DNA from 4 places in the Paenibacillus sp. BAC0078 genome. Region 1 is predicted to be linked to each of the others. Evidence: predicted binding sites of a transcription regulator. Region 1 holds the regulator's gene; each other region holds the start of a gene.
The links. The regulator Rex, encoded in region 1, represses fermentation and respiration genes when NADH is low (regulators of the CRP and FNR family bind a similar motif). The targets are predictions, from matches to a motif close to TTGTGAAATATTTCACAA.
Positions count from the first base shown of each region.

Region 1 (5,679 bases):
TGACCTCCGCCACCCTCTCTGTAGATAAATCTTTCCAGTTCATGATTGATAATCTTGGACTTGCCGAGTCTGCAGAGGAAGGGCGTCTGATGACAGCCCTGCTTCCCTCGCCGTTCAGGTACCGGGAGCAGGCGCTGCTGGTCATCCCGCGCGATTTTCCCAGCGTCAAAGGCAGTGTGGGCGATGCCCGGTTTGTTGATAAGCTGGTGCATTCGCTGGCCGAAGCTGCGGTGGCTACCCGGGGCCGCATGCTGGTGCTGTTCACCTCCTACAAAATGCTCCGCCAGGTTTATGACCCGCTGAAGGAGGCGCTCTCCTCAGAGGATATCAGTGTACTGGGGCAGGGTGTAGAGGGCGGCAGCCGAAGCAAGCTAATCCGGCGTTTTCAGGACAGCGCCGCTGCTGTGCTGCTTGGGACGAGCAGCTTTTGGGAAGGCGTGGATATTCCGGGCGAGGCGCTGACCTGTCTGGCTATTGTCAGATTGCCCTTCCAGCCGCCAAACCATCCGCTTGCGGAGGCCAAGGCGGAGCTGCTGCAGGCGCAGAAGAAGAATCCTTTTATGAAGCTGTCTGTCCCTCAGGCGGTGATCCGGTTCAAACAGGGCTTTGGGCGGCTGGTGCGCACTGCGCAGGACCGCGGCATCGTAATTGTATATGATACAAGAGTTATTGAATCTTATTATGGAAAATACTTCCTGTATTCGCTGCCCGGACCCAAGATGGAGCATATGCTGACTGACCAGATGGTCCCGCGGATTGCCGAATGGCTAGCGGACGGCGGCGTTTCTTGAAGTTTTTGAACCTGCTATAGTTTTTTTATAATATTCGGGTTAGCTTGTACATTCCGTCCTTTAGCAGCCTTCTCCGTATGGGAGGCTAGAGGACGGCCCTATACTTACGAAGCGTTAACAAACTTGGTGAATGCTTACGAAGTGAGTTTGTACGAAGAATACCAAGGAAGCATCGCTATACAAACTTTGAGGAGGAGAAAATATGAAATCAGATAAAATATCGGAGGCCGTCGTTCGCAGACTCCCTGTGTATCTGCGATTCCTGAACGATCTCCAGAAGCGTGAAATTCCCACCGTCTCTTCTCAGGAGCTGGGGCAGAAGCTTGATCTTAATCCGGCGCAGATCCGCAAGGATTTGGCCTATTTTGGTGATTTCGGCAGAAAAGGCATCGGTTATGATGTGTCTTATTTGATTGAGAAAATCCGCCATATTCTAAAGCTGGACCAGCAAATTAACGTGGCGCTTGTGGGTGCCGGTAATCTTGGACACGCTTTATCAAATTACAATGCTTACTTGAAGGACACCATGAAAATCACCGCTGTATTTGATTCCTATGCACCCAAGGTAGGGCAGATGATCAACTCCCTTACCGTACAGCCGATGGAAGAGCTGGGCAGCACGATTCGTGAACAGGGAATCCGTATCGGAATCATCACAGTGCCTGACAGCGAAGCTCAGAACGTGGCCGACATTCTGATAGACTCAGGCATTGAAGCGATCCTGAATTTTGCACCGGTCATTTTGAAGACCCCGGCCAATATTCGCGTTCACGCTGCTGACTTTACAACTGATTTGCAGAGCTTGGCTTATTATTTGCATGATGGAAAGGACGAAGTGGAAGATGAGCAGCAATAAGACAGTAATTATCAACGGACGTTTTCTGGTTCCGGGAACGGATAAGCCGGTGCTGAGCGGTTATATGACCATAGAAAATGATCTTATCACTTACATAGGGAAAGAGAAGCCAGCCCTTGAAGCTGGCACACAGACTATAGACGGCAGCCGTCTGCTGTTTATGCCGGGTCTTGTGAATACACATGGGCACACGGCAATGTCGCTGCTGCGCGGTTATGGGGATGATATGGTTCTTCAGAGCTGGCTGCAGGAAAAGATGTGGCCGATGGAAGAAAAATTCACCGGAGAGGATGTCTACTGGGGAACCTCCCTGTCTGTGCTGGAGATGCTTAAGGGCGGGACAACAACCTTCCTGGACATGTATGATCATATGGACCGGGTCGCTGAGGTTACGGAGCTGTCGGGTATCCGTGCTGTACTGATGCGCGGCGTAATCGGCCTGTGTCCGGAAGAAGTGCAGAACCATAAGCTGGCGGAAGCGGTTGCTTTTGCCCGTAATTGGCACGGCAAGGCTGACGGACGAATTACGGCGATGATTTCGCCGCATGCGCCTTACACCTGCCCTCCGGACTTTTTCGTAAAATTCGTACAGGCGGCTCATGATCTGGACCTGCCGATGCATACGCATATGTCGGAGACACGGCGCGAAGTGGAGCAGAATGCCGCAGATTACGGCCTGCGTCCTGTAGCGCATCTGGAGAAGCTCGGCATGTTCACACGCCCATCCCTTGTCGCTCATGGTGTGCATTTGAATGATGAGGAGATCGAGATCCTTGCCCGCTACAATGTCGGTGTATCCCATAATCCGGGCAGCAACCTGAAGCTGGCCAGCGGGGTTGCCCGGGTACCGGAGCTGCTGCGTGCGGGTGTTAAGGTCTCTCTCGGAACCGATGGGGCAGCAAGCAACAACAATCTGGATATGTTCGAGGAGATGCGTCTGGCTGCACTGATCCACAAGGGCGTCAGTGGCGATCCGACAGCGGTTCCGGCCCCGGAAGCGCTGCTGATGGCGACCGAATACGGCGCACAGTCGATTTTCCTGAACAATGTGGGCCGGCTCGCCCCGGGAATGAAGGCCGACTTCATTGCCGTTGATATTGATCAGCCGCATTTCCTCCCGCATTCTGACCTGCTCTCGCATGTGGTATATTCGGCTAGTGCGAAGGATGTGGCACATGTCTGGGTAGACGGCAAGCAGGTTGTGAAGAACGGAGAGTGCCTGACGCTGGACGAGGAGCAAATCCGCCGCAAGGCGCAGGAGACCTTTGAAGGACTCCTGAAGCGGTAAATTAGCGCGACATGAGCAATTATATGGAGAGGGAGCTGTACTTTGAAGAAAAGGAGAAAATGGCTTCTGCTGGGAATATTCCTGTTTCTGCTCCTTCTGTTCGGGTTAAGCCAGTTCTATGCTTACATTATGAAGGACCAGTGGAACGAACGCAGCGCAGCCCGGGATATCGCCAAAGCAAGGGCCGGCTTGACAGAGGTAACGAAGGCCCAAAAATCGGTCTGGGATGAAAATTCGGTGTATTGGGTGCTGACGGGCAAAAATGACGCCGGAAAGCAGCTTATGGTCTGGGTCCGGTATACCGTGGACGGCAAACCGGCCGGAGGCGACAACGACGTGTATGCTGAAGAGGTGGACAAAGGAACCTCCGAGCAGCAGATCCGCTCGATTATAGCTTCGGAGCTTCCCGGGAGTACGATTAAGCGGCTGCTGCCGGGAGTGTACAACGGGGAATATGCCTGGCAGCTTTTTTATAAGCAGGACGGACGTTATTATTACAAGTTTTACCGTTTTGCCGACGGCAGTGCGATCGGTGATGGCTACAGCTTGCCGAATAGATAGAGAGGCGTGAACATATGAACAGCGGGTGAGACAGTATTCTGTCTGCCCGCTGTTTTGCGTTTTTTTACGATAGCGATATCAATTGAGGCGGGGCTGTCCTTTTTATTGTTCACTAGCTACCCTCCAGTTGACTCCATCTGCTTAAGTTACTCTGATTGTCGCTATCCCACAGAATTACCCAACATTTGTGGTGATTAAGTCTTTTGAGCGCTTCATGTCTACCGTTTCCATCACTAACAATCAATTTTCCTTCACGGTGCTGAGCGATTAAGGGAGGGTATTCCCAGCCCTTCTGAAGTAAATCAGATAATATTCCAACCCGTAATTCCCAATCTGCTAACGGATTATGATATTCCATGTCTTCTTCAGGACCGCAACATCTTTGAAGCTCATATATTGGCAGTTGTACGGGACCAAGCCAATACCTTTTTTGAAGTTTCAAACCATCAGAGAAAGGAATATTATTTCCGCTCGTTCTCAGAAAAAGATGCACCCATTCTTCGGTACATCCAATTTTGGAAAATTGAATGGCTTCTTCTAAAGTGAATTTCATAGACAACACTGTGTTCTCCCCTTTACCTTTCTGATATATTCCAAGATTAACATCTCTGGCAACAAAAATGTATTTTTGTACGCTTCATGCCTTCGTGTGTCATACAAAATTAATTCCAATATGGGGTAAGCGCTGAGAGAAAGACCAGAAATTAGTATCGAAAATTTTAAATATATTCACACTTTTCTGCGAAATCGTATATACACCTGTGATATACTACTTCTTGTATTGAGACAAGCTTAATAGCATGTCAGTCTCGGATTAGCTTTTGACACGCTACCAAACCTTGAGAGGAGGACGTTACTTGAAACTACGTCTAATGCCTGTACTGCTAACGTCTCTGCTGTCTGCTGCACTGCTGTTTGGCGGCTGGTATGCCTATCGTCAGTTCGCTGTTCAGGAGCCGCTGCAAAAGATTGTGTCATCCTATGAGGGAGTCAAGGATTCCCGTATTTCTATAAATCGCAACGAAGTTACTTTGAAGCTTGATCTCAAGCCGGGAACTAAATTGCGTGAGTTGGTGCAGTATGTATCAACTGAAGGCAAAGCGGCCATTAACGGCCGGACCCTGAAGCTTGATGTGGATCAGCACTCAAATGCCTTGCTGGATGAATATTGGGATAGTGCGATGTTCTCAGTCGCTGAAGCGATGGAGAGCCATAAATATACTTTGATACCTGCCAAGCTGGATGGACTTAAGGCCCAGTATTCCAAATACAGCGGTGTGACGGCAACAACCGAAATCGACGACAACAACGTTTATGTGAGCCTGAGCGATGGCAAAGAAAGCAAGTTTATTATTCTGCCACGCATTCCGGCAACGATGGGAGTGTGGAATAATGCCTAAGTTCTGGAAAGAGATCTTAGCCGGATTTGTTCCTGTGCTGCTGATTTTTATGGCTTTTATCGGGATTAATATTTTTCCGGTCATTATCGCGGCGGGCATGGTCGGCGCGCTGCTGCTGATTGCCCATCTGCGCGGCGGAATGACGGTTAGCGCCGGAGGCGACAAGAAGCGGAAGAAGAATGGTCCCGCGAAGCTGACCTTTGAAGAAATCGGCGGACAGGACAATGCGAAGCAGGAGCTGCGTGAAGCGCTGGACTTCCTGATCCGGCATGAGGAAATCAGCAAATTCGGCATCCGCCCTCTAAAAGGAATTCTGCTCACAGGCCCTCCGGGGACCGGTAAGACCCTGATGGCCAAAGCAGCAGCCCATTATACCAACTCCGTATTTGTGGCCGCATCAGGCAGTGAATTCGTTGAGATGTACGTTGGTGTCGGCGCCGGACGTATCCGCGATTTGTTCAAGGATGCCCGGGCCCGCGCCCTCAAAGAAAATAAACAAAGCGCCATTATTTTCATAGATGAAATTGATGTAATCGGCGGCAAGCGTGAAGGCGGGCAGCAGCGTGAATACGACCAGACGCTCAATCAGCTCCTGACCGAAATGGATGGGATTTACAACAACGAAACTCCGCGTATTCTGCTTGTAGCGGCGACGAACCGTAAGGAAATGCTGGATTCAGCACTGCTGCGTCCGGGCCGCTTCGACCGCCATATCCAGGTCGATATGCCGGACAAGAAGGGCCGCAAATCCATTCTCGACCTGCATGCCCAGAACAAGCCTCT
Region 1 covers NZ_JBTLRW010000016.1:13,205-18,883, forward strand. The annotation lists gene dinG (ATP-dependent DNA helicase DinG) at 1-791, shown strand, start outside; gene ACX1DY_RS23635 (redox-sensing transcriptional repressor Rex) at 994-1,647, shown strand; gene ACX1DY_RS23640 (amidohydrolase) at 1,634-2,935, shown strand; gene ACX1DY_RS23645 (cell wall elongation regulator TseB-like domain-containing protein) at 2,978-3,496, shown strand; gene ACX1DY_RS23650 (hypothetical protein) at 3,475-3,609, opposite strand; gene ACX1DY_RS23655 (hypothetical protein) at 3,609-4,055, opposite strand; gene ACX1DY_RS23660 (hypothetical protein) at 4,354-4,896, shown strand; gene ACX1DY_RS23665 (AAA family ATPase) at 4,889-5,679, shown strand, end outside.

Region 2 (5,679 bases), on a different contig from region 1:
ATTTGCGTTGATTGCATGTTCTGAATTCCCTCCTTCAAAATGTTCAAGCAGTCCTTAGTATGCCTGGGACCTCTGCTCTTTATGTGCTGCTGTGCACAAGGTAAAAAGGCGTTGCCCGCGCATGAGAGTCCGCACAGCGGCCAATAATACGATATCGGAATCTCGCCAAAGGAGAGTAGCAGATGAAATTGAACAGCGGGCGGCTGCCCTGGGAAAATACTCTTATAAATCCTCCAGTCTATCCGGCACTAGAGGGGGATGTCCGCTGCGATTGTCTGATCGTAGGCGGGGGTATGGGTGGGGCAATGGCTGCTTACCGGATGTCCTTGAACGGAGCAGATACAGTACTCATTGATAAAAGAGTCATTGGGGGCGGCAGCTCCCATGCCAATACCGGACTGCTGCAGGTAGCCAATGACAAATCATTAACCTCCTGTATAAATACGTTCGGAGAAAAGAACGGAGTACTATTCTACAGACTGTGCCAGCAGGGTATCCGAAAAATTCTGGAGCTGCCGGGCAAGCTGAATATTGATCCGCGAATTATTCCCCGCAGTAGCCTGCTATATGCCAGCAGACCTGAGGATGTTCCCGCGCTGCGGCTGGAGCATGATCATCTTGTTGCCCACGGCTTTGATTCGGAATTCTGGGAGCAGGACAAGGTGAGCGCACACTACTCCTTCACCAAGCCGGCGGCACTCTATTCTACAGGCGATGCCGAAACGAATCCGTACCGGACCGTTCACAGCCTGGTCGAGAAGGCGCACACGAATGGCGTTCGTGTATTCGAACATACCAGAGCGCGGCATTATGAGTACAATAAGGATGGTGTAGTCTGCATAACGGACAATGGACGGATCTATGCGGGCAATATTATTTTTGCAATGGGCTATGAGACGCAGGAGATGAAGAAGGACCGGGGCGCGGCGCTGGTCAACACTTACGCGATCATGACCAAACCCTTGAAGAACCTCCCCAAATGGCATGAAAACAGCCTGATCTGGGAGACGGCCCGTCCCTACTTGTATTTCCGCACCACGCCGGACGGCCGCATCATTGCCGGGGGCAAGGATGAGCAGTTAACCGATCCGAAGCGCCGGGATATCCGGGTGCTCTCCCGGAGCCGGCGGCTGCTGGAGGAGCTTGAGGCGCTTTTCCCGGAAACCCGCGGAACAGAGGCCGAATACTCTTGGGGTGCAGTCTTCGGGTCAACCCGGGACGGACTGCCTTACATGGGACCGCATCCGGAATTTCCCCACTGCTTCTTCATTGAAGGCTACGGCGGGAACGGTACGGTCTACAGCATGATCGCCGCCGAGCTTTTGGCCGATACCCTTGCCGGTAAATACAGGCCGGAGCTAGAGCTGTTCTCGCTGACGCGTACCTCCAAGCCCTCCCCTTCGCCGGTCTAGGACGCGCACTCTATATCCATTACACAAAAGGGGATGCCCGCCAAGCCTGATTGATGGCTTTCGGGCATCCCCTTTATTTTTGCGTATTACGTGCCTGATGTATCAGACAGATTATTTTGCTGCTTGTACGAATTCAGCCGATTTAATCCCTGCTTGACGGCCGAAAATAATGATTTCTGCAACAGAGTTGCCGCCGATCCGGTTTTGACCATGCAAGCCGCCTGTAACTTCACCTGCTGCAAACAATCCTGGAATCACGCTGCCGTCTTTTTTCAGAACTTCAGTGTTAGTGTTGATTTTTACGCCGCCCATCGTGTAGTGAATCCCAGGGCCAATTTTAATTGCAGAGTATGGCGCAGCGGACAAATCATTGTCCATTCCTGTTGTTCTGCCGAATTCGGCATCATTTTTATTCTTAACAGCGCTGTTCCATGTTTCCAGTGTCTTTTGCAGCTGATCCGCCGGAACACCTATTTCTTTGGCCAGAGCCTCGATCGTATCCGCTGTTTTTACAAAGCCCATTTTTTCATATTGCTGAATCGCTTTGACGCGGGTTTTAACCCCGGAATCAAAAACAAGGTATGCTGATTTTTCTGGAAGCTTATTGATCGCAGCGGTAACATTATCACGGGTATCCATTTCGTTCGTGAACCGTTTGCCTTCACTCGAAACAAGCAAAGCGCCTTCTCCGCGAACCGCTTCCCCGATCAGATAGGATTTCTCCTGCTGTACCGTCGGGTGAACCTGGATTTGATCCATATCGACTGTGTAGCCGCCGACCTTCTCGATCATTTTGATACCGTCGCCTGTGCTGCCAACCTGGTTGGTGGTTACGTACCCCTTCAGATCAGGTCTAACTTGTTCAATCATTTCCTTGTTGGCACCGAAACCGCCGGTTGTTACAACGACAGCAGACGCTGTTATAGTCTTTTCATCAGCCTGGTTGAAGAGGACCTTGACGCCGTTAACTTTGCCGCCCTCTTGCGTAATTTCCTTCACGTCGGCATTTACAAATAGTGGAATGCCTTTATCTTGAACGTTTTTCACCAAACCTTTGACAAGGTATTGGCCCACCGCAGAGCCGTCTTCAGGACGGTGTGTGCGTTTTTCCTTCATTCCGCCTGTAATCGTGATATTGTTCAAGCGAATGCCGATCGAATCCAGCCAATCAATCGCGCTTGCGGAATTGTCAACGAAGAAACGAAGCATCTCTTTGTCGTTGGTGTTATGGCCGCCCTTTAAAGTCTCTTCATAAAATAAATCATTGCTGTCTTCAATGCCTTGCTCTTTCTGGAATTTCGTCTGGGAAGCATTCATCCCCGAGGAAGATTTGGTTGTATTCCCGCCGGCAACCGGCATTTTTTCCAAAATAACCGGATTCAAGCCTTTTGCCTTGGCTTCAAGCGCAGCAGACATACCCGCACCGCCTGCACCGACAATGATGATATCATATTTATCCTTTAATTGATCGTAAGGTGTATAGCTTGCTTCAGATGCTCCCGATACGGCTTCAGCTTTTTCTTTTGTCTCACTGGTCTTCCCCTTGTTCTCGCTGCTGGCGCTGTTGCTGTTGTTGTTGCCGCATCCTGCGATAACCAGCATGACAGAGAGAATGAGAATAAGAGCAGCGGCTGCTTTCTTTTTCATGTGATGTTGCCCCCTTGTGCATATTTTCACAATTATCATAGCGTCAAAAGGGCTGACCTTGGAAGCTTACGTAAATAATTAAAGAGTTTTGTAACTAAAGTAAGTAGACTTTGTTGCTAAGGCGGCGGAACGCTTTCGGAAAAATAGCATAGGCAAAAAGCCCGCGCCGGACGCGGGCTTCTGTTAATTCATCATACTTGCGGCAATGCGGATGACCTCATCCTTGGTCAACTCCGATTTCTCCTGGCGAACTGTTACATTATAGATGAGCTCTGCTTCCGGGTCAGGCCAGACCAGGCTATACGTATACCCCATGTCGAGCTTCTTGTTGTCGGAATTTTCGCGATAAATGAGCTGCTTACCGCCAATCTCAATATTCTCCAACTTTGTCGTTTTGTTCCACGCCAAACTATCTGCCGGTTTATCTTTGTCATCAACACGTGAGGCACCGATTCTCACCTGAACGTTCCCTTTCTTGTACGTCAGTGTAGAAAAAAGGTAGGCAATGTTCTCCGGCTTCTCCACTCTCCATGTCAGCCGGAAGTTGTCTCCCAGGTCACTCTCGTTTCCGCCATTAAGCTGCTTCTCATCTGGAACCTTTAAGAAAGAAGGCCTAAACATCGCCTGGTCCAAGACATACCCTTCCGGCATATACCCTGGCTGCTTCACTACCGGAGCGTTGTGCTTCTCTGCACTGGCCTTATAGGCGGCATAGTCCTTGAACGTGATCGACGGGCGGTACAGGTTAAGATAAGGTTCTTCTTTCCCACGAGTGATGAAATAGGTGGCAGACTCTCCAGGAAGCAGTAGCTTCTCAAGGGTTTTGTAGCCCTTTGAATATTTCATACTGTAGATTTTTTCCTCTTTGCTCGTCTCTATCTTGTCCGGCCAGGGATGCAAGGGTTCTTTCGCTTTCTCTATCATACCGCCTGATTTCGTCGCCTGAAGCGGCTTATAGGGCAGCACCTTATACTGAAATTCGGCACCCTGCCGGAGTTCACCGGAAAACTGGGTATAGCCGCCGCCCAGCACGACTATTACTAGGAGTGCCGCCACCCAGCCCTGCACCGGAATCCGCAGGATTCGCTTCCGGCTCCGCCGCTTTCTGGCTTCTGTCTCTAGCCTGCGCATAACGTTAGGAGCCCCTTCATTTGGCGGAAGTGTCTGCAGAGGTGTCTGCTCTTCTGCAGCAGGTAAGGTCCCGCCAAGCCCAAGCGCCTTCATTACAGGTTCATGAACATCAACAGGGATGAAATTGGCAGACCGGTCTCCGTCCTTCATAAACCGCTCCTCCAGGGTTAATTCACTCTTGCCCATAGTTGTTGCTCCTTTCTCTCCAATACCTTTTTAAGCTTGTTTTTGGTCCGTTCATATCTTTTTCGTGCAGTAACCGTACTGACGCCCAGAATTTCGCCGATTTCCGCAAACGATTTATCTTCATAAATACGCAGAATCAACAAATTTCGGTCTTCCACATCCAGCTTTCCCAGGGCGGCTGAGACCGGCCCGCTGAACAGGCGGTTCTGAACCATTTGTTCGGCGCTGTCCACCGTAACCTCCTGCCGGAGCAGCTTGCGCAGTTGAAACTGAAATTTCTGCCGCCGCAACTGATTCAGACAATGGTGGTAAGCGATCTTGTATAACCAAGATACGAAATCCGCCTGCGGCTTGTATTGCCCGATATTCTGATAGGCCTTAATCAGGACATCCTGCACCGCATCCTCCGCCTCTTCCCTGCTGTTCAGCAGCCGGAAGCAGTAGAGGTATATCCGCTGCTGGTACAGCCTGATCACATCGGAGAACAGGCTGGCCTCTCCGGCCTGTATCCTCCTAATCTTCTCGTCTATGGAATCCACGTTGGTCTCCTTTCTTCTATTTTTTCTGTTTCTATAGATATAACACTTGAGCAGACTCAGACGTGACATTTATTTCTTCCGACTGCACAGCAAAAGAGACCAACAGATGAATCCCTGTTGATCTCCCTGGTGTAGAGCCTGCTTCCGAAACCGTCTGCTCTACTCTAACTTGACGGCATAAAGTAAAAATAACATAAGAAAGCTAAATAAAAAGCAAGAAAACCGGATTTCTGTTCACGACTCTTCTCCTGCAAATATAATCCCACAAAATATCGTAAAACATGATGCCGAAATACAGTTCCGCTTTTATTTTATAATGAGTGCGTAGCGCTACAGAAAATTGCAAACGGTTACAAAAATAAGTAGTGAAGGAGATTACTATGAGGAAAAAGAGTTTAATTATGTTACCCTTCGCGATAATACTTTCATTATTGCTGGCAGGCATCTCTAGTGCAGATGTGACCTCTAACTATGTCAACCCGCTGATGGGCGGTGCTGATCCTACCATTGCCAGGGCTGCAGACGGGTATTACTATTCAGCTTTTTCTGGCGATAATAATATCACGTTAAAAAGACATGAAACTATTCTCGGAGTATCAACGGCAAAAAGCGAAATAGTCTGGAAGAAGCCAAGTAATTTCGGGTATGTGTGGGGTCCATACGTATATAGACTGGAAGGAAAATGGTATATTTATTTTTCTTCAGGCCCAGAGGAAAGTTTCGGATATGGGCACCCGAGTTCCTACGTCCTGGAGAACTCATCT
Region 2 covers NZ_JBTLRW010000006.1:284,362-290,040, reverse strand. The annotation lists gene ACX1DY_RS14200 (hypothetical protein) at 1-17, opposite strand, end outside; gene ACX1DY_RS14195 (NAD(P)/FAD-dependent oxidoreductase) at 183-1,412, shown strand; gene ACX1DY_RS14190 (flavocytochrome c) at 1,524-3,059, opposite strand; gene ACX1DY_RS14185 (DUF4367 domain-containing protein) at 3,243-4,376, opposite strand; gene ACX1DY_RS14180 (RNA polymerase sigma factor) at 4,358-4,915, opposite strand; gene ACX1DY_RS14175 (CBM35 domain-containing protein) at 5,296-5,679, shown strand, end outside.
Region 2: the regulator Rex is predicted to act here: its motif matches at 3,074-3,091, upstream of ACX1DY_RS14190 (flavocytochrome c).

Region 3 (5,679 bases), on a different contig from region 1:
ATACCCTTACTATTTCCGATAAGGTTGTGCCTAAGGAAGCTCTGGGATTGGGTATATTCATGGAAAATGATGATTTCAAATCTCCACTCTATAGCAGAGCAGTATTTGAAGATAAAGTAACTCCAGATATCCCGGCATCGTCCATTATTATACACAAATACCAACTGGATGCGGATAACGTTGTCGTGAATGATCTGGTGGCCGGAGACATTATTCGTGTTTACAATGAGCGGCTAACGCGTTTAATGGGTTACGGGATCGTTGAGCCGAATAAGGCTACAATTACGATTACTATTAATAACATTGGAAATCCGGGGGATAAACTCCGTATAACCCGGCAAACAGCCAATAGAATTGAAAGTATGGGGACTTTAGTCGTTGTACCTTCTGTTACCGATGGTAGTAACGGAGGAACTGGTGGCGGAGCAGGAACCGGTGGCGGCGGAGGAACTGGTAGTGGCGGAGGAACCAGTGGCGGTGGAGGAACCGTCGGTGCTGTCTCTACTGATAATGCTAATATAGTGACCACGATCAAAGAAAACACAGATGGAACCCATTCGTCTTTGACAGATGTAGGAACTGAATTTATTTCAAAGACAATAAACAATCCTGAATTCAAGAAAAATCCAGTAATTATAATCAAGGCTGATGAAAAAACAGCAACTCAAAGTAGTTTATTCCAAATAGACTTAAATTCTATAACAAGTATTAATAATAATTCGAAAGACGCAGTACTTATTCTGGAATCAACATCAGGTAAGCTTCAGCTTCCTGTGAATTCCTTGTTCTTGGCTGTTTCCGGGTACAGCGGTTCGGAGCAGAAAATCATCATTACGATTGCCCAAGCAGCAAACGACTACACGGCTAAACTAACTACTCAATTGAGTAGCTCTACCAGTGTCCCATTGGGAGGTCCTGTGGAGTATGAGGTTAAGCTGACTGGAAGCGGCCAGGATCACATTCTTACCAATTTCACTGATTATGTCGGTCATGTGCTGAATTTCAATGTAACTCAAGATGCAAACACCGTCTATACTGGCTTAACCTATGATCCGGTCACAAAGACCTACGTCCCGGTTCCGACCACATGGGAATGGAAGGATGGAATTCTGCAGGTGACCATGAAGCGTAAGGGGAATTCTGTATATACCGTTGTTCAGAGTCATGTCCAGTTTAATGATTTGAACAACAGCAATCCGTATAGAGAGAGTATCTTGGCCTTAGCGAACCGAAGTGTAATTAATGGCTATGCTGACGGAAGCTTCAAGGCGGAATCAGTTGTAACACGTGCTGAGTTTGCCGCCATGCTCAATCGTGCTTTAGGTATTTTACCGAAACTGCAGGCTTCTAAAAACTTTAAGGATGTTAAGATTGGAGCGTGGTATGCACAGCAGGTAAATGCAGCGGTTGACGTTGGTCTGATTAACGGCTTTTCGGATGGTACTTTCCGTCCGGATCAAGAAATTACGCATCAAGAGATGGTTGTTATGCTGGTTAACGCTCTAAAATATGCCGAAACGGACACGGCTGTAAATAAAACCTCTTCGACAGTGTTCCCCGATAAATTGCCGGATTGGGCAAAACCTTATTATGTTATTGCTTTGGAGAATGAAATCTTACCGTCGAACAGTCCATTCCTATTCCAGACGGGTAAGAAAACGCAACGTCAAGAAAGTGCATTGCTATTGTACCAATTGATGAAGGTATTGAAGCTTACAAATGTTTAGCAAGATGACGGCGAATTGTGGCCTGCCCATTCACACCCGGCTCCATATATAGTAGCTGCGAAGACACCTTTCGGGGTGTCTTTTTGATGAATACAGGTCCACGAAAACAATAAAATAGAAATTTTAATTCTCTGTAGACTTAAACCACGATTTAAGTCGTATGCTAATCCTGTAAATAATTTCCTACACGGAAGGCTCAGGTCATTCAGCTTAATATTTATTAAGCGGCAGTGGAGAATCTTTGTGTTATCCCTCCCACGAATATGATATATTTAAAGTTGAAACTCAATGGCCGACCTGATAAAGGAGTACCCCATGACACAGTTTGTCTATAAGCAAATTATTGATGACCTCAAAATGAAGATTTTTGCGGGGCAGTTCGCGGATATGAGATTGCCGGATGAGCGCAGTCTTAGTGAAACTTATGAAGTTAGCCGCAGCACGATCAAGCGGGCGCTGACCAAGATGGAGAACTACGGAATTATCTTCAAGAAACGCGGTTCGGGAACCTTCATTAACCCGTTATACATAAAGAATGAATCCATCTTCAACTACGAGGGCTCCAATCTGGGGGTTACCGACAATTTCCAGATGGATGGCAAAAAGCCCAAGGTCAAAGTGCTGAATTTCGAGGTCATCCGGCCTACGGAAGAGCTGCAGCGGGATTTGTTCTTGCAGCCCCATGACTTTGTATACAAAATCGTGCGCCTGCGCTTGTTCGATGATGAGCCCTTTATGATTGAGACCGGCTATATTCCGATTAAAATCGTGCAAAATCTGGACCAGACGATTATCGAAGGTTCGATCTTTCATTATTTGGAGGAGTCGCGTAATCTGGCGGTCACCAAGTCCTTTTTATCTATTTTTGCCGAGCCTTCGGGGGCCAATGATCAGGAGCTGCTCCATCTGCAGGAGAATGAGCCTGTTGGCATAATGGAAGGGATTTTCTTTTTGGATAATGGTACGCCTTTCGAATTCTCGCATATGCGGTTCCACTACAAGTATCTCAAATTTAATACATTTGTTTCTGTGCATTGATGATCTAACGATAAGGCCGGGGATTTTTCCCCGGTCTTTTTTTGTTTTTGCTAACCCTGAAATTTCATAGCATATATTTACATTTTTCCAAAAAAGAAAGCTTTTTTACAGAGGATATGCAACGATTTTCATACTATGTTCAAAATTTCACAAAATTGGACCGTATCAATTGTTAAAAAGATTGAATTTCGCGAATGCAGAGGTATGATGTACTTGTAGAATTAGTTAGGTTCAGAAATCGAAGAAAATGATCAGGGAGTGGATTGAAATGGGATTGTCAACTGCACCGGTGGATTACTCATCCAAAACGTATTTAGAAAAGCTGGACGCATACTGGCGCGCAACGAACTACATCTCCGTGGGACAGCTCTACTTGAAGGATAACCCGTTGTTACGCGAACCTTTGAAGGATGCAGATGTAAAAGTAAAACCGATTGGACACTGGGGTACAATTCCCGGCCAGAACTTTATTTATGCGCATCTGAATCGCGTAATTACCAAATATGATTTGAATATGTTCTATATTGAAGGTCCAGGCCACGGCGGTCAGGTTATGGTATCGAACTCGTATCTTGACGGAAGCTACACTGAGATTTACCCGGAAATTACTCAGGATATCCCTGGTCTGAAAAAATTGTTCAAGCAATTCTCCTTCCCCGGCGGCGTAGCGTCCCATGCTGCTCCTGAAACTCCAGGATCTATCCATGAAGGTGGAGAACTTGGTTACTCCCTGTCACACAGCGTTGGCGCGATTCTGGATAATCCGGATCTGATCTCGGCAGTTGTGGTGGGTGATGGTGAAGCTGAAACCGGACCGCTGGCTGCTTCCTGGTTCTCTAACCGGTTCATCAATCCAATTACGGATGGTGCGGTATTGCCGATTCTGCATTTGAACGGCTTCAAGATCAGCAACCCAACAATCCTGTCCCGTAAGTCAAGAGAAGAGTTAACCGCGTATTTTACAGGTATGGGCTGGGAACCGTTCTTTGTTGAAGGCGAAGACCCTGATTTCATGCACCCGGAAATGGCGAAGGCTCTGGATGTTATCATCGAGAAGATTACAGCAATTCAAAAGAATGCGCGTGAGAACAATGATGCTACCCGTCCATTATGGCCAATGCTTGTTTTCCGTTCTCCTAAAGGCTGGACCGGTCCTAAAGAATGGGATAAAGTGCCGAACGAAGGCTCCTTCCGTGCTCACCAGGTTCCGATTCCAGTAGATCAGAAAAATATGAAGAACGCACCAGCATTGCTTGAATGGCTGAACAGCTACAAACCTGAGGAATTGTTCGATGCGAACGGCCGTTTGAACGCTGATCTGGCTGAAATCCTGCCTTCAGGCGACAGACGTATGGGCATGAATCCTGTGACCAACGCCGGCAACCTGATTAAAGACCTGCACAAACCGAATTTCCGCAACTATGTGCTGGATAACTCTGTTCCTGGTCAAGTGATTGCACAAGATATGGCTGTACTGGGCAAATACCTGAAAGAGGTTGTAACGCTCAATGAAGACAACCGGAACTTCAGAATTTTTGGACCGGATGAAACAATGTCGAACCGCCTGGGTCCTGTGTTTGAAGTGACCAAACGCCAATGGATGGATGAAATCAAGGAACCACACGATGAATTCCTCGCTCCTTATGGCCGGGTTATTGATTCGCAGTTATCCGAGCATCAAGCGGAAGGCTTCCTGGAAGGTTACGTATTAACAGGCCGTCATGGTTTCTTTGCAAGCTATGAAGCATTCCTGCGTGTGGTAGACTCGATGATCACTCAGCACTTCAAATGGCTGCGCAAAGCGACAGATCAAAGCTGGCGTGCAGATATCCCGTCCTTGAACGTTATTGCAACATCAACAGTGTTCCAGCAGGACCATAATGGCTACACTCACCAAGATCCAGGCTTGCTCGGTCACTTGGCTGATAAGAAGCCGGAATTTATCCGTGAATACCTGCCGGCTGATGCTAACTCCCTGCTTGCTGTTTTTGATAAAATCCTGAATGACCGTCAAAAGATCAACCTGATTGTGTCGTCCAAACATCCGCGTCCGCAATGGTTCTCGGCTGATGAAGCGCAAGAGCTGGTGGATAAAGGTCTGAAGATTATTGACTGGGCAAGCACCGATAAGGGTGGAGAGCCTGATGTAGTTATTGCTTCGTCCGGTACGGAGCCTACTATGGAGAGCTTGGCTGCCATCTCTATTCTTCATGAAAAATTGCCTAACCTGAAGATCCGTTACATCAACGTGGTTGATCTCTTGAAGCTGAGAAGCCAGAAGCTGGACCCTCGCGGATTGTCTGACGAAGAGTTTGATCAATTTTTCACAAAAGATAAACCAGTTATTTTCGCATTCCATGGCTATGAGGGTCTGATCAAAGACCTGTTCTTTGACCGCCATAATCACAATCTGCATGTGCATGGCTACCGTGAGAACGGCGATATCACCACACCATTTGATATGCGTGTACTGAATCAGATGGACCGTTTCGACCTGACGAAGGAAGTCGTACTGAGCCTGCCGGATGCCGACAAGCATAAGGCAATCGCGGATGAAATGGATGCTATGGTGAAGAAACACAATCACTACATCCGTGAAGAAGGTATTGATTTGCCAGAGGTTGAGAACTGGGTATGGAAGGCTTTGAAATAGAGCGTAAGCTACTACTGATCTCTTAATTAAATATTTTCCTCCCTAGGGGGTGTCCTGAACGTCATGAAAAATGGCTGCTGGGGCACTCCCTTTTTTTGTGCAATAAATAGGATAGCATCATCATATATTCGGGATTTCTTTGATGGATGATTGGGAGGTTCATGTTATGGGGCTAACGAGGCTGGAAGAATAGGCAGTTTCTGTTTTTTTATGGATCAAGAAGACAACTTTTCGTAATCTATCCAAGAGCGAGCTATCATG
Region 3 covers NZ_JBTLRW010000020.1:91,033-96,711, forward strand. The annotation lists gene ACX1DY_RS26335 (S-layer homology domain-containing protein) at 1-1,727, shown strand, start outside; gene ACX1DY_RS26340 (GntR family transcriptional regulator) at 2,043-2,765, shown strand; gene ACX1DY_RS26345 (phosphoketolase family protein) at 3,034-5,418, shown strand.
Region 3: the regulator Rex is predicted to act here: its motif matches at 2,901-2,918, upstream of ACX1DY_RS26345 (phosphoketolase family protein).

Region 4 (5,679 bases), on a different contig from region 1:
ACTGCGAGCCTACACAGGTCTTCACTGTTCGCAGCGATTTCGCGTAACCATAGCCGGATGGCATATCCAGCTCTTCCCATACCTTAGGCACATCCTCTTTTTTGACGCCGATGAGGTCCAGACGCTGTCCGCCGGTTACCTTCACAACCTTCACATCATATTTCAGAGAGACATCGGCAATTTTCTTCAAATCTTCCGGTGTGGTAACCCCTCCGTACATACGTGGAATTATGGTATAGGTACCATCCTTCTGGATGTTGGCGCTCATCCGTTCGTTGACGAAACGTGATTCCTTCTCATCCTCATGAGTGTCCGGATAGATCATTCCGAGATAATAGTTCACTGCCGGACGGCATTTAGAGCAGCCCTCAGCTTGTTTCCAGCCCAGCACATTCATTACCTCTTTAGTTGTTTTCAGGCCTTTGGCAGTAATTTCTGCCACGATCTCATCCCGGCTAAGCGAGGTACAGGTGCAGATGCCCTGCTTCGCGCTCTGCTGGAAGCTGTCGCCAAGCACAAACTGCAGAATCTGCTCGACAACCGGCTTGCAGCCACCGCAGGAGCGGGTAGCTCCGGTGCAGGCTTTGATCTCATCTACAGTGGTAAAACCATTCTCGGTAACGGCATCGACAATTGCTTTTTTGGTCACACCGTTACAGCCGCAGACAATCTCTTCATCAGCCATAGCTTCGACGGAGAAGCCTTTCTTCGCTCCGCCTCCGCCGCAGCAGCCGCCGCCCATGATCTCGCCATAAATTTCGTCGGTCATTTCCGCACCCAGCTTCACCAGCTTTTGCAGATTAGCCGATTCAGTAACATCGCCGAACAGAACCGCGCCGACGATGATGTTATTTTTGAGCAAAATCTTCTTGTAGGTCCGCTTCCATTCATCTTTGGCAGAGATTACTGTGTGCTCCGCAGTTTCAATGAATTCACCGGCAGAGAAGACATCTACTCCGGAAATTTTCAGCTTGGTCGATACAACCGAGCCTTCATACGGCTGGGTAGGGGCACCGGACAGATGCTTGGCCAGCACCATTCCCTGTTCGAACAGCGGAGCTACCAGACCGTAGCAGATACCGCGGTGTTCTGTACATTCGCCAACAGAATATACATCCGCCATCGAGGTCTGCAGATAATCATTGACCACAATTCCGCGATTAACGGTGATGCCGCTCTCTTGAGCAAGCAGAGTGTTCGGCTTAATTCCGACTGCCATTACTACAAAGTCTGCGGCCAGTTCCGTTCCGTCACTGAAGCGCAGCCCGTTCACACGTTCTTCTCCGGTCAGTTCAACGGTCATCTTGCCCATGGCAAATTTCACGCCCTGGCGCTCAAGCTCGCTCTGCAGCATCGAGGAAGCATTGCGGTCTAGTTGCCGCTCCATCAGATCCTCCAGCAGATGCACGACTGTAACATCCATCCCGAGATTCACGAGTCCTTTGGCCGCTTCCAGTCCCAGCAGACCTCCGCCGATAACCGCTGCCGTTCTGTACTGCTTAGCTGCAGCCAACATAGCATCGCAATCCGCAATATCGCGGAAGCCTACGACTCCTTCTTTGTTGTTGCCGGGAATAGGAAGAATGAATGAATTCGAACCCGTTGCTATAATAACCTTGTCATAAGGAACGGACATTCCGTTATCCGTAATGATCCGGCGCGCCGCCTCATCAATCCGGGTGACGGTAGTTCCTGTATGCAGGGTAATGTTGTTATCCTCGTACCACTTGCGGTCGTTGAGAATGATGTCCTCGATTGTTTTACTGCCCTCAAGGACGTAGGACAGCATAATCCGGTTGTAATTGGGATGCGGCTCACTTCCGAAGATGGTGATATCGTAAGCGCCGCCCAGCTTCAATATTTGTTCAATAGTGCCTACGCCTGCCATCCCGTTGCCTATGAGTACTAGTTTTTCTCTCTCCACTGTCACTTTTAAGACCCTCCTTCAAGCTTCTGGATTTCTTCACAACTTCCTGTATAGTGAAATTATACTGTTGAAATTTGAAGGGTATTTGTGATTCCAATCACAATAAATGTGAAACATTTCACATCTTTTCAGGACCGATATTTATGTGCGCATAAAGACTAAAATAGCCAGCTTCCTTTGCCATAAGCAGTAAGAAAGCTGGCTATATAATCATAAATCATCGTAACGCAAGCAATATTTCCAGTGTATCCTGAGGTCTAAGCTTCATATCAATTCCGCTGTCCAGCAAGGGCTTGCCATTCACCTTCAGCTTCCATGCCTCATTGCTGAGCGGAGCATAATCCATAACTGTAGTCACAGTTTTGTTGTCTTCAGCCAATTGCACCATTTCGCTGCCTTTCATCATGCTTCTTACAGTCAAGTCCTCCGTGTATGGCTGCACATATGAATGTGTCAACTCCGGCTGCTCGCTCCCGCCGTTGATGGAGAGCAAGACCGGCTGCAGCTCAGCCCCGCCCGCTGCCGGCTTCGCCGCAATAATTATGCTGTCCTCGCGGTCAACACTGCTGTTCCAGTCGGTTATTTTTTTGCCGTCCACTTGAATCTCCCAGACCCATTCCGGGCTCAGGGATACCTTGTTCACGCTCAGAATGCTGAAGCCGTCTGCGGCAAAAGTGGCGACTCCGCTGTTCTTAAGCAAATCAAGCAGCGAGATTCCAGACTTGTAGGCTTCGCTGAGCTGTCTGCCTGAGCTTCCGGCCAGCTCACTGTCTCCGACCAGCAGCGAAAACGCCGGTCCTTCATTACGAGTTCCCGAATTGCTCCCGTCAGCCGTAGGGCCAAGAACAGAAGAGCAGCCGCCTGCTGTTGCAATGATGATAATTCCTAGCAAAATACGCCACAGAAATCTTGAGGGCATTTCTGGCACCGCCTCTCCCGCCCGATCCCAGCCTCCAGCAGCTATTCAGGCAATCAATTATTATGTACATAGTCTTTTTAAGAATAACGCAAATGAGACCGGTTCTCAAATTTTGCTGTTTTCTTACTATTTAAAAAAAGTCCCCGCAGGGACTTTGGACGCAACACAAATGTATTATTGAAAGCGCAGGAACAGATTATTGTTCTCCAGATGCACATGCTCGAAAGTCATTCCTTCCAGCTCCTCAAGCCGCGCATAGGTTAAACGATAAGTCGTGCAGGCATGCTCCGGTGGTGTGAAATCATTTGTAACTCTCCGCAGCTCGCGTAAAATCTCGCCAGCCCCGTCATGCTCCTCTTCCAGTGTATGCAGCAGGCCGCGTAGCTCAGCCAAGCCTTCTGGAGTCGGATTGTTCGAGTAGGCCAGCATTTTCGGGAATTCGCTCTCCTCTTCCTGAGCCGTATGCTGAAGCAAGTCCTCCCGCAGCGTATGGAATAGGCGGTAAACCTCGGCCAAATGCGGAGAATCCTCACCGTGCACACGGAAGACCTTAGTTACATTCTGAGCGATCAGCGGCAGTTCCTCGCGCAAATAACGGTGGTGCTTATTCACGATATAATTAACCAGATCTTCCGAAGAGGCATCGTTCCAGGCGGTGTCCTCCTCCAGCACCGGATGTTCTTCCAGCAGCTTGTTCAGATCCTGGATTACTGACTCCGTATCAAGCCCTTTCTCTGCTGCCGCTTCCGTAAGCGGCTTAGCTCCTCCGCAGCAGAAATCAATCCGCTGTGCCTTGAAGTAATCCGCAGCTTTGGGGAATTGCAGCACGATATCTCTGACCATTGCTTCACCGGAAAATCCGTCCTGTACTCCCGTAGTTGTATTATTAATTTGTTTGGCCGCCATGTTGGCCCCTCCCTTAGGTTGTTGGTTTAGGTTTCTCTTACCCCTTCACCTTAACGCCAGCGGGAGTGCCAGCTTGTGATTGTACGCACTAAATATAAAAAATTTTAATGAACTCCAGAATTATATCAGTTGAACTGAAGAAAATATAAAAAGGGCGGAAGTGACGGAGGGGAAGTTTGGAACTGGAGGAGCGAACGCGTCCGCCTTTGTCTGCGGATTTCCACCGCGAAGAGCGGTAATAATCAAGAAATCTGCAGACAACAGCGGCCGGAAGTCCAAACATTCCCCGCAGTTACGACCAGACCCCAATATGAAATCTTTAGTTCAACTTATATAGCCTAACCCGATACCGTAGCCCGCATATAAGTCCGCTTGCCCTGTGCATCCTTCAGATAAGGTCCCAGTCCGGCAAAACGGGAATGATCCACATAGACGCCGGTCATCCAGCGGCCTTCGGTCAAGCCTCCGTTCCACTGAAGCACCAGGTCGGGAGCCGATAACCATTCCTGGAATATTCTAATGTTCTTTTCCTGATATTCTTTGCACGGCTTGCCGTTCTCAATCAGACGCTGCTTGCTCAGATAGGTGGGTACGAAGTATGTGGAGATCGTATCCAAATCGTCCTCATTCAAAAAAGCCTCACCGCCCAAATAGGGCTGGAAAAGCACCGTATTCTCATACATGGACCAGATCACGGCCTGAAGCACCATGCTTTGCCGAACTCCGTTATGGAAGGTGAATAAGCGCTGCTTACCGGAAGAGGGCATTGCCGGACCTGCAGAAGGCTCAAGGCAATGCCGCTCACAGCCGATACATTTCCAGCCTGAAGGGCTTTGAATCCATTTTTGAAAAACGCTGCCGCTATCGTTATCCCCCTTGTACAAGGAGGAGATGATCTCATAAGGTACGCCAATCCACGTGTCCCACACGGAAGCTGGAAGATGGCTGTGAAGCATGAACAACACTTTGTCGTAAATGAGCTGCACTTTGATCGAAGCGGTCTCAAGTATTGCAACATCTTTTTTTCCATAGGTTATTTCCCGGGAAAACAAGGTGGTTGTCATCTTCCTCGCCTCCTTGATGAGCGAAAGTTTTTTTCTATTATATTATATTCTACTGTCAAAAGTGCAAGTTTTCTTTGATAAAATCAATCGTTCTATTGAAAAAGCCCCTCTCACAAGATGTGAAAAGGGGCTGTCAATGGACTCTAAAGCAGGTGCTACTCAACCCAGCTCTCGGCCCAAGTCTGAATCTGCTGCATGACCGGCTCAAGCGCCCGGCCTTTGGTTGTCAACTCATACTCGATGCGTACGGGTGTTTCCGGGTACACATGGCGTACCAGAATCCCTTCACATTCCAGGTCCTTCATTCGTTCGGACAGCATCTTATCGCTCATGGATGGGATCAGACCGGAAATATCCTTGAAACGCTTCGGTCCGCTCATCAATGTCTGAATAATAAGTCCATTCCAACGCTTACCTAAGAAGGAGAAGGCCGTTTCGAATCGAGGGCACATCGTCAATTGATGTTCTTCCATTATTCTCACCTCTCACTTGTCAAACTTACAATAAGTTAGTATATATAATTTTAACACATTTATAACACAATGAACATCGTTTGCCAAAAAAAAGTTCACCCGGCCATAGTTATTATATCCCGGTTGTCAATCCTTTGTTCCCTGTGTCGGCTTTCTTCCGGCAATTGCCTCGGTTACTACAAAGGCCAGATCGTCATTGCTGTAAAGAGACAATACCCCAAGAACCGTATCGTCGGATATATCCCCGGCTTCCTCCTTGGGAACCGTCAATGCAAGTGCGTTGCTCAGCGCCACATTTCCTTCCTGCTGCGGGTAGGCTTGCAGATACAAAACGTGCGGGTCCAGGCTATTGTTCACGCACCACTGGGCAAAGACCAGGATCATCATTTC
Region 4 covers NZ_JBTLRW010000004.1:135,426-141,104, reverse strand. The annotation lists gene nirB (nitrite reductase large subunit NirB) at 1-1,930, opposite strand, end outside; gene ACX1DY_RS09965 (hypothetical protein) at 2,145-2,846, opposite strand; gene ric (iron-sulfur cluster repair di-iron protein) at 3,021-3,752, opposite strand; gene ACX1DY_RS09955 (hypothetical protein) at 4,091-4,816, opposite strand; gene ACX1DY_RS09950 (winged helix-turn-helix transcriptional regulator) at 4,972-5,289, opposite strand; gene ACX1DY_RS09945 (hypothetical protein) at 5,416-5,679, opposite strand, start outside.
Region 4: the regulator Rex is predicted to act here: its motif matches at 2,034-2,051, upstream of nirB (nitrite reductase large subunit NirB).